DNA from 3 places in the Martinezella sp. CNPSo 3795 genome. Region 2 is predicted to be linked to each of the others. Evidence: riboswitches for the same ligand, from Rfam matches in the RefSeq annotation. Region 2 holds a riboswitch; each other region holds the start of a gene.
What was found. Region 2 has a riboswitch for thiamine pyrophosphate ahead of thiM (hydroxyethylthiazole kinase). Riboswitches for the same ligand answer to the same signal wherever they lie in the genome.
Positions count from the first base shown of each region.

Region 1 (3,274 bases), on a different contig from region 2:
GGCAAGACCGTAGATGCTGATAGGATGCGACAGGCCGAGAGTTGCGAGGGCCTGATTGAGCAGACCTTGCCGGCCCCATATGCCGAGCAGGCCGAGCGCGCCGATCAGTACGGGCAGGCCCATCGGCACGGCCATCAACCGGATGAGCCAAAGGCGGCCGGGAAAGCGCGGCTGGCGCGCCAATGCGCGCGCGACCGGAATGGCGAGCACAACGGAAAGCAGCGTCGAGAGTACCGCCTGCAGCAGAGTGAAGCGCAGGACGCGCAGCAAGTAGGGATCTGCCAGGGGATTGGTACCGCCGGAGTCGATGCCGGCGGCGAGCAGAACGAGCACGGCGATCCCGACGAAGAGCACGATGCCGGCGAGGCTGACTGCCCCGCCGGAAATGGCGCGTCTTCGCTCTGGTGCCGTGAGTGTCGTCAAGGCATCAGTTGCCGCTGGTGGCGGCCAGCCATTCGTCGATCCAGGCCTTGCGGTTCTTGTCGACATCGGCGGGGCTCATCAGGAAGGTCTTCGAGGGCACCACGAGCTTGTCGAAGGCGTCCGGCAGCGGCTCCGAAGTGGCTGAAACCGGCATCATCCAATTGCTTGTCGGGATGATGTCCTGGAAGCCCGTGGAGATCATGAATTTGAGGAAGTCGCGCGCAAGCTCCTTGTTCGGCGAGGACTTGATGAGGCCGGCGACCTCGATCTGGATGTAATGCCCTTCCGAGAAGTCGGCTGCCTGATAGCGGTCGGTCTTGTCCTCTATCATATGATAGGCAGGCGACGTCGTATAGGAGAGCACCATCGGCGCTTCGCCCTTTGTGAAGAGGTCATAGGCTTCCGACCAGCCGGGGGTGACAGTCAGGATGCGGCCCTTGAGCTTTGTCCAGGCATCGGCGGCCTTGTCGCCGTAGATCGACTTGACCCAGAGCAGCAGACCGAGACCCGGCGTCGAGGTGCGCGGGTCCTCGATGACGATCTTCTGATTGGGATCGCCTTCGACGAGATCCTTCATGCTCTTGGGGGGATTCTTGACCGTCTGGCTGTCATAGATCACGGCGAAATGGCCGTAGTCGTAGGGCACGAAAACATCGTCCTTGAAACCGCCGGGAACCTTGAGGGCCGAGGTGTCGACGCCGCTGGCATCGAAGAGGCCGGTATCCTTCGCTTCATCGATGAGATTGGTATCGAGGCCGAGAACGACATCGGCCTTGGTGCCCGTCCCTTCCAGCTTCAGGCGGGAGAGAAGCGCCACGCCATCGGTGACGGCGACATAATTGACCGTGCAGCCGCAGGTCTTCTCGAAAGCGGCCTTGACCTTGGCGCCCGGCCCCCAGTCGGCGGTGAAGCTTTCATAGGTGTAGATGGTCAGCGTCTTGTCGGCTGCTTCGGCCGTCTGGGCAGCAAAAAACGACGTTCCGGCGGCAAAGGCCAGGCCTGCGAAGAATGACAATAGCGAACGGTGTTGCATGACAGCGCCTCCTTTTTGGTTTCGTCTTGAAGGGGAAAAGGGCGCTATGATTTCGTCACGCGTCTAATCCCTCCGCCGGTGTTAGCCGGATCAGGTTCCGCGGGTTGGCCGGTGAAAGCCTCTCAGCCGAAATGTCCGAAGGACATAAGGCACCCCGTTAGAGCGTCGGCAGATTTAGCCTTGTGACGAAGGGATGACAAGGGAAATGATGCCCTTGCCGATTGCAGCATGGAGGATTTACTCGGCAGCCTCCGCGACCGCCGGGCTTTCGAATTTCTTCGTCGCCCCCGGAAGCTGCACGTTCTTCAGCATCAGCGCGGTCAAAAGGCCGAGAAGGCAGATGCCGGCGGCGGTCACGAACAGCGGGCTGAAGGCGCTCGCATAGGCATTGGCGACCGCCTCGCGGGTTGCTTCCGGCAAAGCCGCCATCATCTTCGGCGTCAGCTGCTCGATATCGGATACGCCTGATATGGAGATACCAACATTGCCGAGTTTGGCGGCGATGATGGCGCCGTAGATGGAGATGGCGATGGAGGCGCCGCCCATGCGCGAGAGCGTGACGGCACCCGTTGCCGCGCCGACGTCACGGGAAGCCGCTGCATTCTGCACGCCGATGACGGGCACCTGCTGCGCAAGGCCGATGCCGATGCCGTGCAGCAGCATCAGGCCGCCGATGATGACGATGGGCGTACCGGCAGGCAGGAAGGCAAGTGAGCCGAACGCGATGGCGCTGCAGGCAGCACTCGCGACGGCGAAGGGCTTGTAGCGCCCTCTCGCGGCAATTAGCCGGCCGGCCGATAGTGAGCCGCAGACGATGCCGCCGGTCAGGAGAATGAACAGCAGCCCGGCCATCGATGGCGAAAGGCCCGTCGTCGTCTGCAGGAAGAGCGCAAAATAGTTGACCATGCCGATGGCCACGGCGCCGCTTGTGATCGAAATGATCAGCAGAAGGCCGAATGTCGGGTTACGGAACAACGTCATCGGCGCGATGGGCTCCGGTGCGCGACGCTCGATGAAGACCCAGGCGATAGCGCAGATCACGCCGAAGGCGATGATACCGAGGCACTGCGGCGACAGCAGAGATCCGAAGAGTTCGCTGCCGTCGGCGGCAAGCACGATGCTCGTCGTCGTCAGCGCAAGAACGATTGCGCCGGCATAGTCGATCTTCGGGCGTCGGGCCGGTTTGCGATAGGGAAGCATGGTAGCAAGGCCGGCCAGCACGATAAAGCCGATCGGGACGTTGACGAGGAAGATCGAACGCCAGCCGAAGAGATCGCTCATCGTGCCGCCGAGAACCGGGCCGATGGCGCCGGAAGCCATGAGCACCAGGCTCGAGTAACTCTGGTAGCGAGCGCGTTCCCGCGGCTCGAAAAGATCGGCGTTGACAGCGAAGATCGAGACCATGATGCCGCCGCCGCCGAAGCCTTGAAGGACGCGGGCGGCGATCAGCGTATCCATCGAGACGGCCAGGCCGCAGACGGCGGAGCCGATCGTGAAGATCGCGATCGCCGTCATCATCACATATTTGCGGCCGAAGAGATCGCCGAGCTTGCCGTAGACGGGCATGACGGCGGAGAGCGAAAGAAGATAGGCTGATCCGATCCAGCCGAAGCGCTCCAGATGCCCGAATTCGCCGACGATCGTCGGCAGTGCCGTCGAGACGATCTGGTTATCCAGAGTTGCCATGAACATGGCGGTCATCAGAAACAGGAAAAGAATAAGCCGCCGCTTATGATCCGCCACGAGCGGCGTGAAGCTTGTCTGCATGTCCATGGGGCAGGAAATCCGAACTTGGCCGAAACGTTGCGCGGTCGATCG
Region 1 is NZ_JBXSOQ010000007.1:176,419-179,692, reverse strand. It holds gene thiP (thiamine/thiamine pyrophosphate ABC transporter permease ThiP) at 1-489, opposite strand, end outside; gene thiB (thiamine ABC transporter substrate binding subunit) at 428-1,456, opposite strand; TPP riboswitch at 1,507-1,623, opposite strand; gene AC13QY_RS20340 (MDR family MFS transporter) at 1,694-3,229, opposite strand.
Region 1: another riboswitch for thiamine pyrophosphate. It lies ahead of thiB (thiamine ABC transporter substrate binding subunit); the one in region 2 lies ahead of thiM (hydroxyethylthiazole kinase).

Region 2 (3,274 bases):
CGATCTTGATCAGCCAGGCATCATATTCCGCGCCGCTGTGACCAAGTGCCAGCAGCTCTTCGAGCATAATGGTGACCTTCACGCCATTCGGCGTTCCAAGCGAATAGAGCTGAAGGGGATGACGTCCCACCGGCAGTTCTTTCTCGTGAGTCGGGCCGGCAATCGGGCGATTGATATTGGCGAACTGGCCGCCATTGGCCTTGTTCCAGGTCCAGATTTTCGGCGGCGTATATTCGGCAGAACCGGTCATGGGCATCCTCCTGTTTCGGGGAATCACGTTGGGGTTGGTCTTCGATGTAGCGCGCTACATAGGTCGCACATAGGGGCGACTCTTCATTTTTGCGAGAGGAGAATGCGCACACTTTAATGCGGAAGCGCTCTTGCCGCTTGGGTTGGAGCGCCAGCTTCTCGACCGAGTTAGGTCATTGCCAATCTTCTGGAGGTCCATGAAACGAAAAAGCCTGCCGCGGGAGGAGGAGCGGCAGGCTTTTTACAAGAACCGAACAGCGGATGGGAGGAGGAGTTCCGCTATTCCTGCAGCCGTCCCTGGGAGGAGGATAAGGACGTCTGCGAAGCGAAGGGATGCGGGAGGAGATGCATCCCTTCGATAAGAGGAACATACCAGTCTTTTGCTCAGTTCATAGGCATTTCTTTGCAAGGCAGTTATGCGCCATGCGAAAAGCAGAGAGCTAAATTGATGCAATCTTCAGCAAGCGCGGCGAAAAGGAACGGTGATATTCATAAAGCAAAAGCGCCTGCTCAAGGGGAACAGGCGCTGACATAATTCAGCTTTATTAGGAGCCGGTGCGGCCGTTAGCGAGCGATCGCTGCGCGGGCAACGTTGCGGATTTCGCCGCGATCGATACCCAGATCATGCAGTTCGCGCGTGGACATACGGCCCAGTTCGGCGACCGTCTGACGATACTTGCGCCAGTTATTGAAAGAGCGTGCTACGTTCATGATGATCCCCTTTCCTTGGGCTTTCGAAGCTGAGCGGCCGTGCTTGGCGCTCCCGTCGCTTCGATGAGAAACATATAGTCGAAGCCCACAGGTTTTTGCAGAGCTAAGGGATCACTCCACCTATGCATCCATTGCATGGGTCGCCGAGAAAGCAGGCAATCTCACTCGCCAGCATGGCTTTTGTGATTTGCTGGTGACAGCGCCGTCTTTGTCTGCGAAAAGAAGAGAGATGAGAGACAGGGGCGTCCGCCATCCGGCGGGCTGAGAAGCACCCTTCGAACCTGAACCAGATCATGCTGGCGGAGGGAGTCGCTCGGGACCTCGTAAAGCACCAGCACGTCGTCCCTGTGCGTCTCGCCCGCCTGAAAGGGGCGATATGCAAGACCAGACAACTGCAGGCAATTTGCTTCGCACCATGCGGGCTAACCCTCCGCTGGTGCAATGCATCACCAATTTCGTCGCCATGAATATCGCGGCCAATGTGATGCTTGCCGCCGGGGCATCGCCGGCAATGGTACATGCCGAAGAGGAGGCCGGCGAGTTTGCCGCTATCTCCGGCGCGCTGACGATCAATATCGGCACGCTCTCGTCCGGCTGGCTTGCGGGCATGCTGAAGGCTGCCCGGTCGGCAAACGAGGCGGGCAAGCCCTGGGTCCTCGATCCTGTCGCCCATTATGCGACCACGTTCCGCCGCAAGGCGGTCGCGCAATTGATCGAGCTAAAGCCGGCGATCATTCGCGGCAACGCGTCCGAGATCATCGCGCTTGCCGGCGGCACGAGCCGCGGCCAGGGCGTCGATAGCCGCGACGCCGTCGAACACGCGGAAGATTCCGCCCGGCAATTGGCGGGAAAGCATGGCTGCGTCGTTGCAGTTACCGGCGTTACGGATTTCGTGACCGACGGGCGGAGGGCAAAGCGCATCGCCGGCGGTTCGTCATTCATGCCGCAGGTGACGGCCCTCGGCTGCTCGCTGACCTGCCTCGTCGGTGCCTTTGCTGCGGCAATGCCGGATGATCCATTCGATGCAACCGTTGCGGCGCTCGCGGTCTTTGCCGTCGCCGGCGAACAGGCCGGAGCGGCTGCAGACGGGCCGGGCTCCTTTTCCTGGCGCTTCCTCGACGCCCTCGCCGGCCTTAGCCCGGAAGTGCTGGATCGCAATGCAAGGATATCGGCGGCATGAAAGACTTCGATCTCTCGCTCTATCTCGTCCTCGATCCGGTGCTATGTGCCAACCTCGGCATGATTGAAACCACCCGTGCAGCCATTGCCGGCGGCGCAACCATCGTACAGCTGCGCGACAAGCATGCACCGACAGCCACCATGATCGAGACGGGCCGCGCCCTCAAGCAAATCCTGCAGGGAACAAATGTCCGGCTGATCGTCAACGACAATGTCGAGGCTGCCATCGCCATTGGCGCCGATGGCCTCCACATCGGACAGGAGGATATGAATGCCGCCGAAGCACGCCGCCTGATCGGGCCGGACATGATCCTCGGCCTCTCGGTGGAAACGGAAGCTCTCGCTTCCTCCATAGATCCCGGCATCGTCGACTATGCCGGGATCGGCCCGGTCTTTGCCACGCCCACCAAGCCCGATCACAAGCAGCCGATCGGCTTCGACGGGCTTGCCCGCATCGTCAGGCTATGCCCCGTTCCATCAGTCGCGATCGGCGGCCTCAAGGCAGAGCATGCCGCAAGCGTTTACTCGGCCGGAGCCGATGGTCTCGCGGTCGTCTCGGCCATATGCGACCAACCGGACCCGCAAGCCGCGACAACTGTCATCGCGAACGCCATCAAGGAGGCTCGCCAATGATCCGCAATGTCTTATCCATCGCTGGCTCCGATCCCTCCGGCGGCGCTGGCATTCAAGCCGACCTGAAGGCTTTCTCCGCCCGCGGCGTTTATGGAATGGCAGCGCTGACTGCCTTGACCGCGCAAAACACGCAAGGCGTCACCGGCGTCCATCCGGTGCCTCCACATTTCGTGGCAGACCAGATCAATGCGATCTTTGCCGACGTCCATGTGGATGCCGTCAAGATCGGCATGATCGCTAATGCCGCCATCGCCAGTGCCGTCGCGGACATTCTGGCGCGACATCGCGATGTACCCGTCGTCCTCGACCCGGTCATGATCGCCAAGGGTGGCGCCGCCCTACTGGCTGCCGATGCCGTTGACGTGCTGACCACGCGGCTGCTGCCGCTGGCTACCGTCGTTACACCGAACCTGCCCGAAGCTGCTGCGCTGTTGCATGACGTGGAGGCGAAAAGCCGCGAAGACATGGCGCGTCAGGCGCTTGCTTTGGCCATGCTCGGGCC
Region 2 is NZ_JBXSOQ010000001.1:978,815-982,088, reverse strand. It holds gene yghU (glutathione-dependent disulfide-bond oxidoreductase) at 1-250, opposite strand, end outside; gene AC13QY_RS04515 (DUF1127 domain-containing protein) at 814-960, opposite strand; TPP riboswitch at 1,189-1,285, shown strand; gene thiM (hydroxyethylthiazole kinase) at 1,337-2,140, shown strand; gene thiE (thiamine phosphate synthase) at 2,137-2,772, shown strand; gene thiD (bifunctional hydroxymethylpyrimidine kinase/phosphomethylpyrimidine kinase) at 2,769-3,274, shown strand, end outside.

Region 3 (3,274 bases), 180 kb from region 2:
CGGGCGGTATCCGGATCGAGCGACAGGTTGAACTGGTCCTCCCAGCGGAACTCGAATCTCGCACGCGACAATGCGTCGTCGCGGACCTGAGCGGCCGGATGACCCTTGGCGAGGTCGGCCGCATGCGCGGCGATCTTGTAGGTGATGACGCCGGTCTTGACGTCGTTGCGGTCGGGCAGGCCGAGATGCTCCTTCGGCGTGACGTAGCACAGCATCGCCGTGCCAAACCAGCCGATCATCGCAGCGCCGATGCCCGAGGTGATGTGATCGTATCCCGGTGCGATATCCGTCGTCAGCGGTCCGAGCGTGTAGAAGGGTGCCTCGCCGCAGACGGCGAGCTGCTTATCCATGTTCTCCTTGATCTTGTGCATCGGCACATGGCCGGGGCCTTCGATCATCACCTGGCAATCTTTGGCCCAGGCGATCTTCGTCAGTTCGCCGAGCGTTTCGAGCTCGGCAAACTGCGCGGCATCGTTGGCATCGGCGATCGAACCGGGCCGCAAGCCGTCGCCGAGCGAGAAGGAGACGTCATAGGCGCGGCAGATGTCGCAGATTTCCTCGAAATGCTCGTAGAGGAAGCTCTCCTTGTGGTGATGGAGACACCACTTGGCCATGATCGAGCCGCCGCGCGAGACAATGCCGGTGACGCGGTTGACGGTGAGCGGGATGTAGTGCAGCCGCACGCCGGCATGGATGGTGAAATAGTCGACGCCCTGTTCGGCCTGCTCGATCAGCGTGTCGCGATAGATCTCCCAGGTCAGTTCCTCCGCGATGCCGCCGACTTTTTCCAGAGCCTGATAGAGCGGCACCGTGCCGATCGGCAGCGGCGAATTGCGGATGATCCATTCGCGGATATTGTGAATGTTGCGGCCGGTCGAAAGATCCATGACGGTATCGGCACCCCAGCGTGCTGCCCAGACCATCTTCTCGACTTCCTCCGCCATGGAGGAGGTGAGTGCGGAATTGCCGATATTGGCGTTGATCTTCACCAGGAAATTCCGGCCGATGATCATCGGCTCGCTTTCGGGATGATTGATGTTGGCCGGAATGATCGCTCGGCCGCTCGCAACTTCCTGGCGAACGAATTCAGGCGTGACGTGATCGGGAATATGCGCGCCGAAGCTCTCGCCATCGCGGATCAAGGCTTCTGCCTTCGCCTTACGGCCGAGATTTTCGCGGATGGCGATAAATTCCATTTCCGGGGTGATGATGCCGGCACGCGCATAGGCGAGCTGAGTGACGGCCTTGCCATCCTTGGCGCGCAGTGGCTGGCGCTTGGCCGGAAATTCCGGTGTCAGCCGTTCGCCGGTGACGAAGCCGTTGTCTTCGGGACGCACATGGCGGCCTTCATAAGCCTCGACATCGCCACGGGCGAGAACCCAATCGCGGCGCAGCTGCGGCAGGCCCTCTTCGATGCGGATATCTGCACCTTCGACAGTATAGGGGCCGGACGAATCGTAGACGATAACTGGCGGCTCGCCCGATGTCGGATGGACGCTGATTTCGCGCATCGGCACACGGATATCGGCATGGATATCCCCGGTGATATGGATTTTTCGAGAGGCCGGCAGCGGGCCGGTGGTGACGGTCGGAGTGAGGTTTTTTGCGGCAATGTTCATGGTGTGAGGCTCCAAGTTGCAGTTGGAGACCCAGTCAATCAGCCGGAATGATGAAAAGACGCCGGCATGGAATCCAGGCGGGAATCCGAAGCCTCGAGCGCTTGCACCGTCCCTACGCCAGTATGAACTGGATCAGGTTCAACGGGTCACTGCGCCCACAACCGGCATAGCCGTATTGTTCAGCAGTATCTCAGCCCCTTGCCGGGACCCCCCTGGTGAATGTCAAAAGGCTATGCCTTACTCTTGTCCTCTGTCAACCCCGCAGCGGCGGTCGCATTTTCCGGGAGATTGACCATTGCCGCGCCCGTCGAATTGCAACTTTATCGCGCAGATCATCGTGCGGACTTGTCGCGCCTTAGTAACGTGGTGTGGTATTGCCGACGAAGCGATGGGGGCCGGTATGGGACAGCTTACTCGCGGTATCGAGCCAGATCTTGCCGCCGAGGGCGCGCCAGCGGTGACAGAAGGCGAAGTCCTCGCTGAGATAGATCCCCGTTCCCTCCTCGACCATGCATTCAAACAGGGCGTATTGGGTGCTGGGCGAGCGTTTGGTGCTGGGATAGGCGTGGATTGCGTTGTAGCGCAGCTCCGGATAGGCCGCGATCATTCTTTCTATAACGTTGCGCTTGATCAAAAGCATGCCCGTACCTGCATAGATGGCGCTGACGAAATCGCCATCACGCTCTGCAACCTGGCCGACAAGTGGCGTGCCGACATAGTGAAGTGCGGCTGCCGCAAGTGTTTCGCCGTCTGCTGAATTGATACGGGCCGCCGTCTGCCAATCATAATCCTTGATCGGATACATGGCGGCGACCACATCCTTATCGGCTTCCAGAAGCCTCATGACCTGATCGGGCTCGAAGCTGATGTCGGCGTCGATGAAGAGCATATGGGTCGCCGTCGTATCGTTCAGGAAGGACGAGACAAGCGTGTTTCGGCTGCGGGTAATCAGGGCGTCATTGCCGAGCAGAGCCAGCGTCAGCTGTATGCCCGCCTGCGCTCCCGTCTGCATCAGTGAGAAAATGGACTGCATGTAGTCCTTGGTAACGAGGCCGCCGAAGCAGGGGGTCGCTATGAAGATCAGCCGGTTCTCATTCATTCGCGATTTTCCCTCTCCGATGGCGCGAGTCGCCGGAATCTAGGAAAATTCAATATTTCTGTGTGTAGCGAATTATTGAATTTCATTGCTGATCTTTGCTCAAACCGACCGGTCATTGTGCCGTGGAATTCCCGATGGCCATATCATAACCAGATTGGGCAGCCATGGTCGTCATCGACCGCCGACATCGCGGTGGCCTTAAATGCGGTGACGGCCCTGACTGGCAGGCGTTCTCGTGAACAGGGACATCTTTGCGATCTCTGCCGGTGCCGCCATGGCCTGCGGTCGCCAGTTGCATTTAAGCAACAGAGGCCAAGACTAACGCCCCAGCGCCCTTCATATAATTGACAAACATACGGGCTGTTTGTAAATCCAATACAGGACATAAGTTGTCTTACGGTCGAGCAATCGGTCGGATCGGTAGAGGCATTTCAAAACCTTTTGCCGCGGGGGTAATCATGAAGGTTCGAGGGGACTCAAGCCAACATCAGGTGCGTATTTGCCGGGCTGCCCGGTCGTGTTTAGACCAAACCGATCCCCAGGGCAGTGTTCCAGT
Region 3 is NZ_JBXSOQ010000001.1:793,869-797,142, forward strand. It holds gene thiC (phosphomethylpyrimidine synthase ThiC) at 1-1,619, opposite strand, end outside; TPP riboswitch at 1,711-1,843, opposite strand; gene AC13QY_RS03700 (hypothetical protein) at 1,975-2,718, opposite strand.
Region 3: another riboswitch for thiamine pyrophosphate. It lies ahead of thiC (phosphomethylpyrimidine synthase ThiC); the one in region 2 lies ahead of thiM (hydroxyethylthiazole kinase).